DNA from 3 places in the Paenibacillus gansuensis genome. Region 3 is predicted to be linked to each of the others. Evidence: riboswitches for the same ligand, from Rfam matches in the RefSeq annotation. Region 3 holds a riboswitch; each other region holds the start of a gene.

What was found. A riboswitch is a leader RNA that binds a small molecule or an ion and turns the genes downstream of it on or off. The one in region 3 is predicted to bind cobalamin.
Region 1: linked by a shared signal. The riboswitch ahead of ACFSUF_RS24925 (cobalamin-binding protein) and the one ahead of ACFSUF_RS01360 (ABC transporter substrate-binding protein) in region 3 are both predicted to bind cobalamin.
Region 2: linked by a shared signal. The riboswitch ahead of ACFSUF_RS00500 (ribonucleoside-diphosphate reductase subunit alpha) and the one ahead of ACFSUF_RS01360 (ABC transporter substrate-binding protein) in region 3 are both predicted to bind cobalamin.

Annotation. Positions count from the first base shown of each region.
Region 1 covers NZ_JBHUME010000020.1:65,912-69,189, reverse strand. The annotation lists gene ACFSUF_RS24930 (cache domain-containing sensor histidine kinase) at 1-1,050, opposite strand, end outside; cobalamin riboswitch at 1,245-1,439, shown strand; gene ACFSUF_RS24925 (cobalamin-binding protein) at 1,569-2,387, shown strand; gene ACFSUF_RS24920 (cobyrinate a,c-diamide synthase) at 2,377-3,278, shown strand, end outside.
Region 2 covers NZ_JBHUME010000002.1:66,430-69,707, forward strand. The annotation lists gene ACFSUF_RS00495 (DUF2203 domain-containing protein) at 366-767, opposite strand; cobalamin riboswitch at 907-1,102, shown strand; gene ACFSUF_RS00500 (ribonucleoside-diphosphate reductase subunit alpha) at 1,280-3,278, shown strand, end outside.
Region 3 covers NZ_JBHUME010000002.1:246,558-249,835, reverse strand. The annotation lists gene ACFSUF_RS01370 (family 78 glycoside hydrolase catalytic domain) at 1-563, shown strand, start outside; gene ACFSUF_RS01365 (hypothetical protein) at 651-977, shown strand; cobalamin riboswitch at 1,057-1,264, shown strand; gene ACFSUF_RS01360 (ABC transporter substrate-binding protein) at 1,444-2,463, shown strand; gene ACFSUF_RS01355 (FecCD family ABC transporter permease) at 2,463-3,278, shown strand, end outside.

The DNA.
Region 1 (3,278 bases), on a different contig from region 3:
CTTCATGAGACGGATCAATTGATTCGTCCGTTTTGCATAGCTCACGATAAACAACGTCGGCAGCAGAATCGCAAACAAGATGCAAACCGCCGCAATAGCCGTTATTTTTTCTTTCAGACCGGTATTCACTTCGGCCAGCGCTTCCTTCGGCGAAATGGCAACTACGGTATAGCCCGCCTCGTTCTTTGCCAGTGTATTGACATACGCTTCCTTATCGAGCATGACCGTCCCGCCGGCATTCATTACCTTATCTTTATAAGGATAAACCTGCCCGTAATACCGCCCCCCGGAATCAAATATTACATTGCCCGCAGCATCAAGTACAACGATTGAGCCTTTTAGTTCCTTCTCTTGAGCAAGCGACCTAAGGATACCGTCCGAATTCATGTAAACTTGAAGCTGGCCTGTATTCTGCAGCGTTACCTTGTCGTTGATCGGAACCCGGATGGAGTACAGCCTCGGATCATATTGTTCGATCGCTTTGCGGATCCATACGTTAGGTACCGAGACGGGGCCGCTCTCCGAAGCCATGATGTCCGGAACAAACGACCGGGATGCGTTCGTGGGAATCAGCTTGGCTAAAGTCATCGGACGATACCTATATAGAAACTGCTGCTCAGCGCTGTAGACGATCAAGTCCGAAATATCCGGATCGCTCTCCGCTTTTCGTTTGAAATACTTCAGTGCGGCGGCGGACGATGAAGACATATAAGTTTGATCTTCATAATATTGGTCGAGACGCTTTTTTACATAATCCTGAAAAGGCAGCCGCAAAAAAGACGTGATATCCGCCGCCAGCGCGTCATCCGTATAAATATCGTTCACCATTGTCCTTACGGCAACGTACTTCTCCGTCAAGTAACCGTCTACGCTGGCCATCGCTTTCTGCTGATTATCCAATTCCGTTCTTATGATCGATTGGGACAGGAAATAATAGGTGAAGTAGGAGAACGCAATCGTTGTAATCACAATGATCACGGAGAATAGCAGAATTATTTTGGTAAACAGGTTGTTTTGAAAATAATTGCGGTATACATCTTTCAACCTCACATTAAGCCACTTCTTTCTCTGCTGTAAAGCGATTTCATTTCCTTAGTATAAACGCTCTGCCCCAATTAAAAAAGAAGGCACAGTCAATACTTACTCGGTGTTACCGGTATCCGAGACCCGTCTAAGAAAAGAGCCAGTCTAATTTTCATTTTTCCTATCCTAAGCTATAATACTTGTAGGAAACGTACAACATCATAGTTTCATAGCCGATAGGTGCCTTATGGGATTCTTTCTGTAAGGTTAAAAGGGAAGCCGGTGCGAATCCGGCGCGGTCCCGCCACTGTAATTGGGGAAAACCTCGTGAAACCACTGTTCCTCCAGGAATGGGAAGGTGAGGTGTATATCGTAAACCCGAGAGCCAGGAAACCTGCCTGTCAGCTTAGCCAACAACATCCTTCGCGGAAAGGAGAGGCCCAATTTAGGTAAGAGAAACGCCTTTTTCCTAAACCGGTACCTTTATTTCCTTTTGGGAGATAAAGGTTTTTTTCGTTGTAGAATTAGTAGAGGAGCCAAAAATTATGAGAATTGCATCCTTATGCCCTAGCAATACGGAACTTTTAGAATACTTAGGTTTGTCAGACAGCGTGGTTGGCGTAGATAACTATTCTGATTGGCCGGAAAACACCAAACGTCTTCCAAGACTTGGCCCGGATTTGGATATTGATATGGACGCGCTTGAAGCGCTTCGTCCTGATCTGGTTGTTGCATCTCTTTCTGTGCCGGGGATGGAAAAGAACATTGCCGGTTTGAAGGAGCGGGGCCTGTCGCATATCGTTTTGAACCCCAACAGTCTGGGGGACATCGGCCAAACGATGTTGCAGATCGGCGAGGCGACAGATACGTTAGTCCGTGCAAAAACTGCCTATCACAAATACAAGGAATCATTGGATTTCTATGCGGAGTTAAGCAGTACCATAGCTGACCGTCCGACTTTGTACTGGGAATGGTGGCCAAAACCGGTGTTCACACCAGGGGGAGCTAATTGGCTGACGGAGATCAGCGAGCTTGCGGGTGCACGAAATGTGTATGAAGACCACACCGCTGCCAGTGTACAAACGGATTGGGATGATGTGCTTACCCGTAATCCGGATTATATCTTGCTCGCTTGGGTAGGAATACAGCCTCATCTGGTGAAACCGGACACCGTCAGGCAGCGTCCCGGCAGTTCGAAATTGCAGGCAGTGCAGCAGAATCAAATTCATGTTATGGAAGAGCCGCTTTATTGCAGGCCGTCTCCCCGCCTCTTCCTGGGTTTGCAAAAGCTTGCTTCCATTTTGCACCCGGAAGTTTTTCCTGCCTATGACTCGGCAAAATGGGAGAATCGCTATGCAGACTAAAAGAATCCTTATAGCGGGAACCGGGAGCGGGGCGGGCAAAACAACAGTAACCATCGGGTTAATGGCGGCTTACCAGCGCCTTGGCTATACTGTGCAAGGGTTTAAATGCGGTCCGGACTATATAGATCCAACTTACCATTCGGCCGTAACCGGCAGGAGTTCGCGGAACTTGGACAGCTGGATGTGCCAACCGCACACAGTAAAGGAAATTTTCAAAAATGCGATCCAAGATGCAGATGTAGCCATCATCGAAGGAGTCATGGGATTGTTTGACGGGAAAAGTCCGCAAAACAATGAAGGCAGCTCTGCCGAGATTGCCTTGATTACAGAAACTCCCGTCCTGTTGGTCGTGGATTGCGAAGGCGTTGCCAGAAGCGCTGCAGCAATTGTAAAAGGGTTTCAACATTTCCATCCGGAATTGCAAATTGCTGGTGTCATTGCGAATCGGGTTGGAGGTGCAGGGCACTATGGGTTAATCAAAACAGCCATCGAGCAAGAATGCGGAATACCGGCGCTTGGATATTTAGAAAGGGATGGCACATTACTCATGCCGGAGCGGCATCTGGGTCTTATTCCTTCCATTGAGAGGGGAGAATTAGCACCCTTCTTTCAGCTGCTGGCAGACACGATATCCAACACTTTTGATTTGCAAGGAATAGAGAACGTTATGGCGGTAAACCCGATAGAAATCCAACATTTGCTGTTCCCAGGCCCCTCCGCTAAACGCAAGGTTACAATTGCAGTTGCCAAAGACGAAGCATTCAGTTTTTATTACCCGGAGAATTTGGAGCTGTTGGAACAGTATGGTGCGGAAATTGTTTATTTCTCACCTTTACGCGGAGAACTGGTTCCGGATGATATCGAGGGCTTGTACATTGGAGGGGGATTTCC
Region 2 (3,278 bases), 180 kb from region 3:
ACTAATGTAATCCTACCTATGGTGCACTGGCAAGCCGGGCCCGCCGGTGTAACGAATCGTACACACGCTATTTCAGCTCAACTCGAGCTTTCCGGATTCTAACGAATCGTACACACCTTATTTGGCTCATTTCCTGCCCCAAAGGCGCATTTTCATGGAAATAACGATGGTACGATTCGTTAGAATGGGAAACACCCTGTTTTTCGCCAAATAGGGCTTGTAGGATTCGTTAGAATCAAAAGTGGCTTCGGCGAGCGTATGTCAAGCCCCGCCCGCCGACGAACAAATCGTATTCAAAAGGGTAAACGTAAAGCTGCCCCGGTTTCTATATCCCGGCTGCAGCTTCGTCTCCATGCTCTCTTGTTCTATTCAATCCGCTTTCGCCCGGCATAGCCGTCGTGAAGCCCGTGATAATGGCTGATTCTTTCCTCGCCCTGCTTCCAGCAGAGCAGGATTTCTTCGCCGCCTAGGATGGAAGGAAAATCAATAAGTCCCATATCAATATCTTTTACTTCTACGCCGTGCCTCTCAAAATTCTGCAAATGGGTTCTCGCTTCAATCTGCAGAAATTCAATTTGGCATTCCAAGGTGAACAAAGAGTCTGAATCATCGGAAACCTGCTTGGCTGCAAACACTTTCTTATATAACTCAAGTTCTTCATATTTATCTTCAAAATCCTGCTTAATCTGCTGCAGCTGCTTCAATTCCGCCTTCATCAGGGGCAGCAGGTCATTTGCTTCTTGCAGTGTGAAATACTTCTTGGCCACGTTGCCACCTCCCGTCCGCCTCATCGGTTGATCGATATAAACAGTGTACTAAATCCGGCGCTATTTTACCAACTACGAATATATGAACTTTCAGATCTTGACAGGCACTATATATTGATATATCTTTAGGAAACGACAACTACATATTGTGGGAATAGGTACTTTAAGGCGTAAGCCTGAAGTTTAATAGGGAAATCGGTTCAATGCCGATGCGGTCCCGCCACTGTAACAGCGGAGTTTGAACGGGAAGCTGCCACTGGTCTTTCATAGACTGGGAAGGCGCGTTCAAGCGGTGATGCTGGAGCCAGGAGACCTGCCTGTTCTGACGCACAACGACAACCTACGGGAGATAGGAGCGTGCTTGAATGATAGACGGCTGATGGCGTCGTTTCGGATGAAACGTGCATGGCCGGGCTAAGCTGACATTGTTCAATAACGGGCAGGATCCTTTCGGGGATTCTGCTCTTTTTGTATTCTATAATTCCGCGTCTAGTAAAGGAGCTTAAGCATTCATGGAAATTGTTAAACGCAACGGTCAAAAGGAAGAATTGGTATTCGCCAAGCTGAAAAAAGTGATTGATTTTGCCTGCGAAGGCTACGAAAACTGCGATCCTCTAGAGCTGGAAACGGCGCTGCTGCCGCATTTTCGCCAGCATATTTCAACAAAAGAGATTCAACGTACTTTAACCCAAGTAGCTGTAGAGAAAACATCGGTAGATCAGCCGGACTGGCAGTTCGTGGCCGCGAAGCTGCTGGTATACGATCTTTACAAAGAGGCACAAATCCACCGCAAATACGGGCATTTCGGCTATGGGGACTTCTATTCTCTGCTCACTTATCTAGCCGACAAGGGCTTGTATGGACGATATATACTGGAACATTACTCCCGTGAGGAAATCCGCGAACTGGGCGAATACCTGGTGCCTGAGCGGGATTACCTGTTTAATTACATCGGGCTGAAAACGCTTGCCGACCGTTATATGATCCGCAGCTTCACAGGGGATGTGCTGGAGCTGCCGCAGGAGCTGTTTATGGGCGTAGCCATGCATTTGGCCATGAAGGAGACCGACCGTTTAGGCTGGGCCAAAAAATTCTACGATGCGCTGAGCAAGCTTCAGATGACCGTAGCCACCCCCACCCTGTCCAATGCGCGCAAGCCGTTCCATCAGCTGTCCAGCTGTTTTATAGACACGGTCCCGGACAATCTGTGGGGAATCTATCACTCCGACCAGAGTTTTGCGCAAGTCTCCAAGCATGGCGGCGGCATGGGCATCTACATCGGCAAAGTGCGCAGCCGGGGCTCCGATATCCGCGGATTTAAGGGCGTGGCTGGCGGTGTGATCCCTTGGGTCAAAAACTTCAACAATACCGCGGTAGCCGTCGACCAGCTTGGCGTCCGTTCGGGTGCGGCGGCGGTGTATCTGGATGTGTGGCATAAGGATATTTTTGATTTCCTGAATGTCAAAACAAACAACGGCGACGACCGGATGAAGGCCCATGATATATTCCCGGGCGTGTGTATTCCGGATCTGTTCATGCAGCGGGTGCGGGAGCGCGGCTCCTGGTATTTATTTGATCCTCATGAAGTGCGTACGGTGATGGGGTACTCGATTGAAGATTATTGGGGCGAGGAATGGGAAGCCAAGTATGAAGCTTGCGTGAACGAGTCCCGATTGTCGCGGGATGAGGTTCCGGCGATTGAGCTGATGAAAAAGATTCTGGCCGGCGCCTTTGAAACCGGTACCCCCTTCCTGTTCTTCCGGGATACGGTGAACCGCGCCAACCCGAACAAGCATAAGGGCATCATCTACTGCTCTAACTTGTGTACGGAAATATGCCAGAATATGAGCGCAACCGAGTTCATCTCCACAACGCATGAGGACGGTGTCATTACGGCGAAAGTACAAGCTGGTGATTTTGTCGTCTGCAACCTGTCCTCTCTCAATCTGGGCCGGGTGTATTCAGACGAGGACATGGAGAAGGTAATCAGCTGCCAAATGCGGATGATGGATAACGTCATCGACTTGAACCATTACCCTGTACCGCAGGCGGAAATCACAAATAAGAAATACCGTGCTGTCGGCCTGGGCACCAGCGGATATCACCAATGGCTGGTAAACGAGCGCATCCATTGGGAAAGCGACGAGCATGTGAAGCGGGCGGACGAGCTGTATGAGCGGATCAGCTACTATGCGATCAAAGCCTCCATGGAGATAGCCAAGGAAAAAGGTGCGTATGAAGTGTTTGAAGGCAGCGAGTGGCAGACCGGCGAGTATTTCACAAGACGCGGTTACGATTCCCAGGCTTGGCGGGAGCTGCAGGCGGAGGTTGCGCGTTACGGTGTGCGCAACGCTTGGATGTTCGCTGTTGCTCCGACAGCATCGACGTCGCTGATCGCCGGCTCAACGGCGGGCATCGACCCGATCTTTAACAAGTTCTTCGTCGAGGAGAAGAAGAACGCGGTCGTTCCGCAAACGGCGCCGAACTTGACGCCGGACACGTTCTGGCTGT
Region 3 (3,278 bases):
ACGAGACAGCCGCTAAGCTGGTTACCCAAACGTCTTATCCGTCCTGGCTGTATTCCATAACGAAGGGCGCCACGACCATATGGGAGCATTGGGACGGGATTAAGGAAGACGGCAGCTTTTGGAGCAAGGATATGAACTCTTATAATCATTATGCATACGGCTCTATCGGCGACTGGCTGTACCGGGTATTGGCAGGGCTCGACGCGGCGGAAGACCGGCCGGGTTATAAGCGTATTCTGTTGAAGCCGCAGCCTTCCGAGGAATTTGAGTATGCCTCAGCTGAGCTAGAGTCCATGTATGGCCCGATCCGCAGTTCCTGGCGGCGGGATTCCGAGTCGCTGACCATGGCGGTCGAAATTGAAATTCCCGCAAATACTACCGCTCAGGTAACGCTTCCCGAAGCTGCAGCGGACCGTGTCATGGAAGGCGGGACGCTTCTTAGCCAGACGGAGGGCATCAATTCCGTTAGACAGCTCGGCAGTGCGGTTGTGTTTGAGGCAGGCTCCGGAAAGTACAGTTTCTCGTACCCGCTGGCAGCCCGGCTGGCGGAGCAGACAGTGTAATAGGAATTCCTCGGGATTAGGGTCCTTTTGGCATAAGGTACGGTATGGTATGATAAAAGGCATCTGAAGCCAAGGTGAGTGAAAAGCATGAAGGAAGAGAAAGGCAGCGCATCGGATCTGCCGGCTGCCGCGCTGCAAGCGGAGAACGAGGCGCTCAGGGCGGAATGGGAACGGCTGCAGGCGGAGAACTCGGCGCTGAAAGCGGAGCGGGAGCAAGTAACGGCAGAGAATGCGGCGCTGCAAGCGATGGCCGAGCAAATAAAGGCTCATGTCGAGCAAGTAAATGCCGACAATAAGAGGCTTGTCCACGAGAAGGAAGCGCTGGAGCAGGAAACCGCCAGGCTCCGCCGGTCGCTGCGGAAACAAGCCGCCGCTTACGTCCCGACGCGATTATATGAAACATTGAGAGAGTAATTTTAGGCAGGGAAACAGGTTGCATTCGGCCTCATTCTCCTCTATAATTTGAGCAGATTGGTAGCTTGAGAGAATTGAATAACCAACTTTACCGTTAGGTGCCTAGTCGCTGCGATTTTCGCTAGAGACGGGTTAAAAGGGAAGCCGGTGAGATTCCGGCACGGTCGCGCCACTGTAATTAGGGGATTGCCTCACCGAAGCCACTGTCCATGACGCACATGGATGGGAAGGCGGGGGCGAATCAGAAACCCATAAGTCAGGAGACCTGCCTTGCGGTCTAGCAGACGAAGTCCTTCGCGAAAGAGGAATCGGCGCACCGGGATCGGCACCCTGACGGGGAGGCCGACTTGTATCCTTGTTTGCTGTACCCTCTGTCCATAATTGGGCAGGGGGTTTTTCGTTTATCGGGTTGTTTGAACGGACCAGGCTCCTATCTCACTAGAATTGCAAAGGGAGAGGGACACAGATGAAGAGAAGTTTGAAGTGGCACAAGTCTTCATGGCTTGCCATGGTTTTGCTGTTTGCGTTGGCGTTGACAGCGTGCGGTACGAACGGCGGCGGGAATGCAGCGGCGGGCAGTAACGCAGAAACGAAACAAGAGGGGAATGCGGCAGGGAATAACACGGCTGCCGGCAATGCGGCTGACAACGCCGGCGATGCCAAGACCGTTTATCCGCTAACGCTGAAAGACAGTACAGGTACGGACGTAACCTTCGATAAAGCGCCTGCGAAAATCGCTACCCTCGTACCGAGCGAAACGGAAGCCGTTTACGCCGTTGGCGCCGGGGACCGCATTGTAGGGGTTGATGATTACAGCGATTACCCGGAGGAAGCGAAAACAAAGCCGAAGCTGGGTGATATGAACATCAATCTGGAAGCGGTTGTTGCGGCGAAGCCGGATGTGGTGTTCGCACATTCGAGCATACAATCCAAGGTCATCGAGGAGCTTCGGGGGCTCAATGTAAAAGTGTTCGCTTCCGATCCCAAGTCGGTGGATGAAGTGATAGCGAAGATCGATACGGTTGGACAAATCCTGGATTTACAGGCAGGCGCCAAGCAGGTGACGGACCAGATGAAAGCGGAGAAACAGCAGGTCGTTGATGCCTTGAAAGGAACTCCGCTCAAAAAAGTGTACATGGAATTCTCCCCGGGATGGACCGTCGGCAGCGGGGAATACATGGACGAGCTGGTTACGCTGGCCGGGGGAGACAATGTAGGCAAGGCGAAAGCCGGCTGGTATGAAATTGACCCCGAGGCGATTATTAAAGCGAATCCGGAGGTCATTTTATACGCCAAAGATGATGAATATCTGAAGAATAGTATCTATGACGGGATTATAAAGCGTCCGGGATTTAAGGAAATTGGAGCCGTGAAGAACGGTCAGGTATTTCCGTTGGATAACAATATGATCAGCCGGGTAGGGCCGCGTTTAACGAAAGTGCTGCTGGATATGGCCAAGGCCATTCATCCGGACCTGGTGAAGTAATGAAGCGGAAGCTGATGTGGATTTTGGGAGGGGCGGGGGTGCTCCTCCTTTTATCCGTTATGGTAAGTTTGTCGCTTGGTGCCGCTCATGTGCCTTTGACGAAGGTTTGGAGTATTTTGCTGGATCAGGTTCCTTTGGCGGGGCGGCTGGTCTCAGTTCCGTCCGGAATGGAAGCGGAAAGCACCATTATTCTGGATGTGCGGTTAACGCGCGTTGTGCTGGCTATTTTGGTAGGGGCGGCATTGGCTCTGGCAGGGGCGGGATTTCAAGGCGTGCTGCGGAATCCGCTTGCAGATCCATACACTCTGGGTGTGGCAACGGGCGCTTCAGTCGGGGCGGCTTTCCTGATCTTGTTCGGATGGCAGACGGCGGCGGGGCAGTGGACGGTTCCGGCGGTAGCTTTTGCGACGGGAATGTTGACCTTGTTCGGGGTACTCCGTCTTGCTTCCCACGAGGGCAAAATGGAGTTGGAGACGCTGCTGCTGTCGGGAGTGGTGGTACAGGCATTTTTGGGCTCGGCCGTGTCGTTCATGGTGTCCCTCTCCAATAATGTGGTCAATGAGATCGTGTTCTGGATGATGGGCAGTCTGTCGAAAAGAGGCTGGGATTACTCCCTTGCCATGATCCCCTATCTTGTCATTGGAATTGTAGTGCTGCTCAGCTACAGCCGGAATTTGAACCTGTTTGCGCTTGGCGAGCGCCAGGCGGCTCATATGGGTGTCCATGTGCAGCGTACGAAGCTGGTGGTGCTGATCGTGTCGACCCTGCTTACGGCGGCGGCGGTTTCGGTGGCGGGCGTGGTCGGTTTTGTCGGA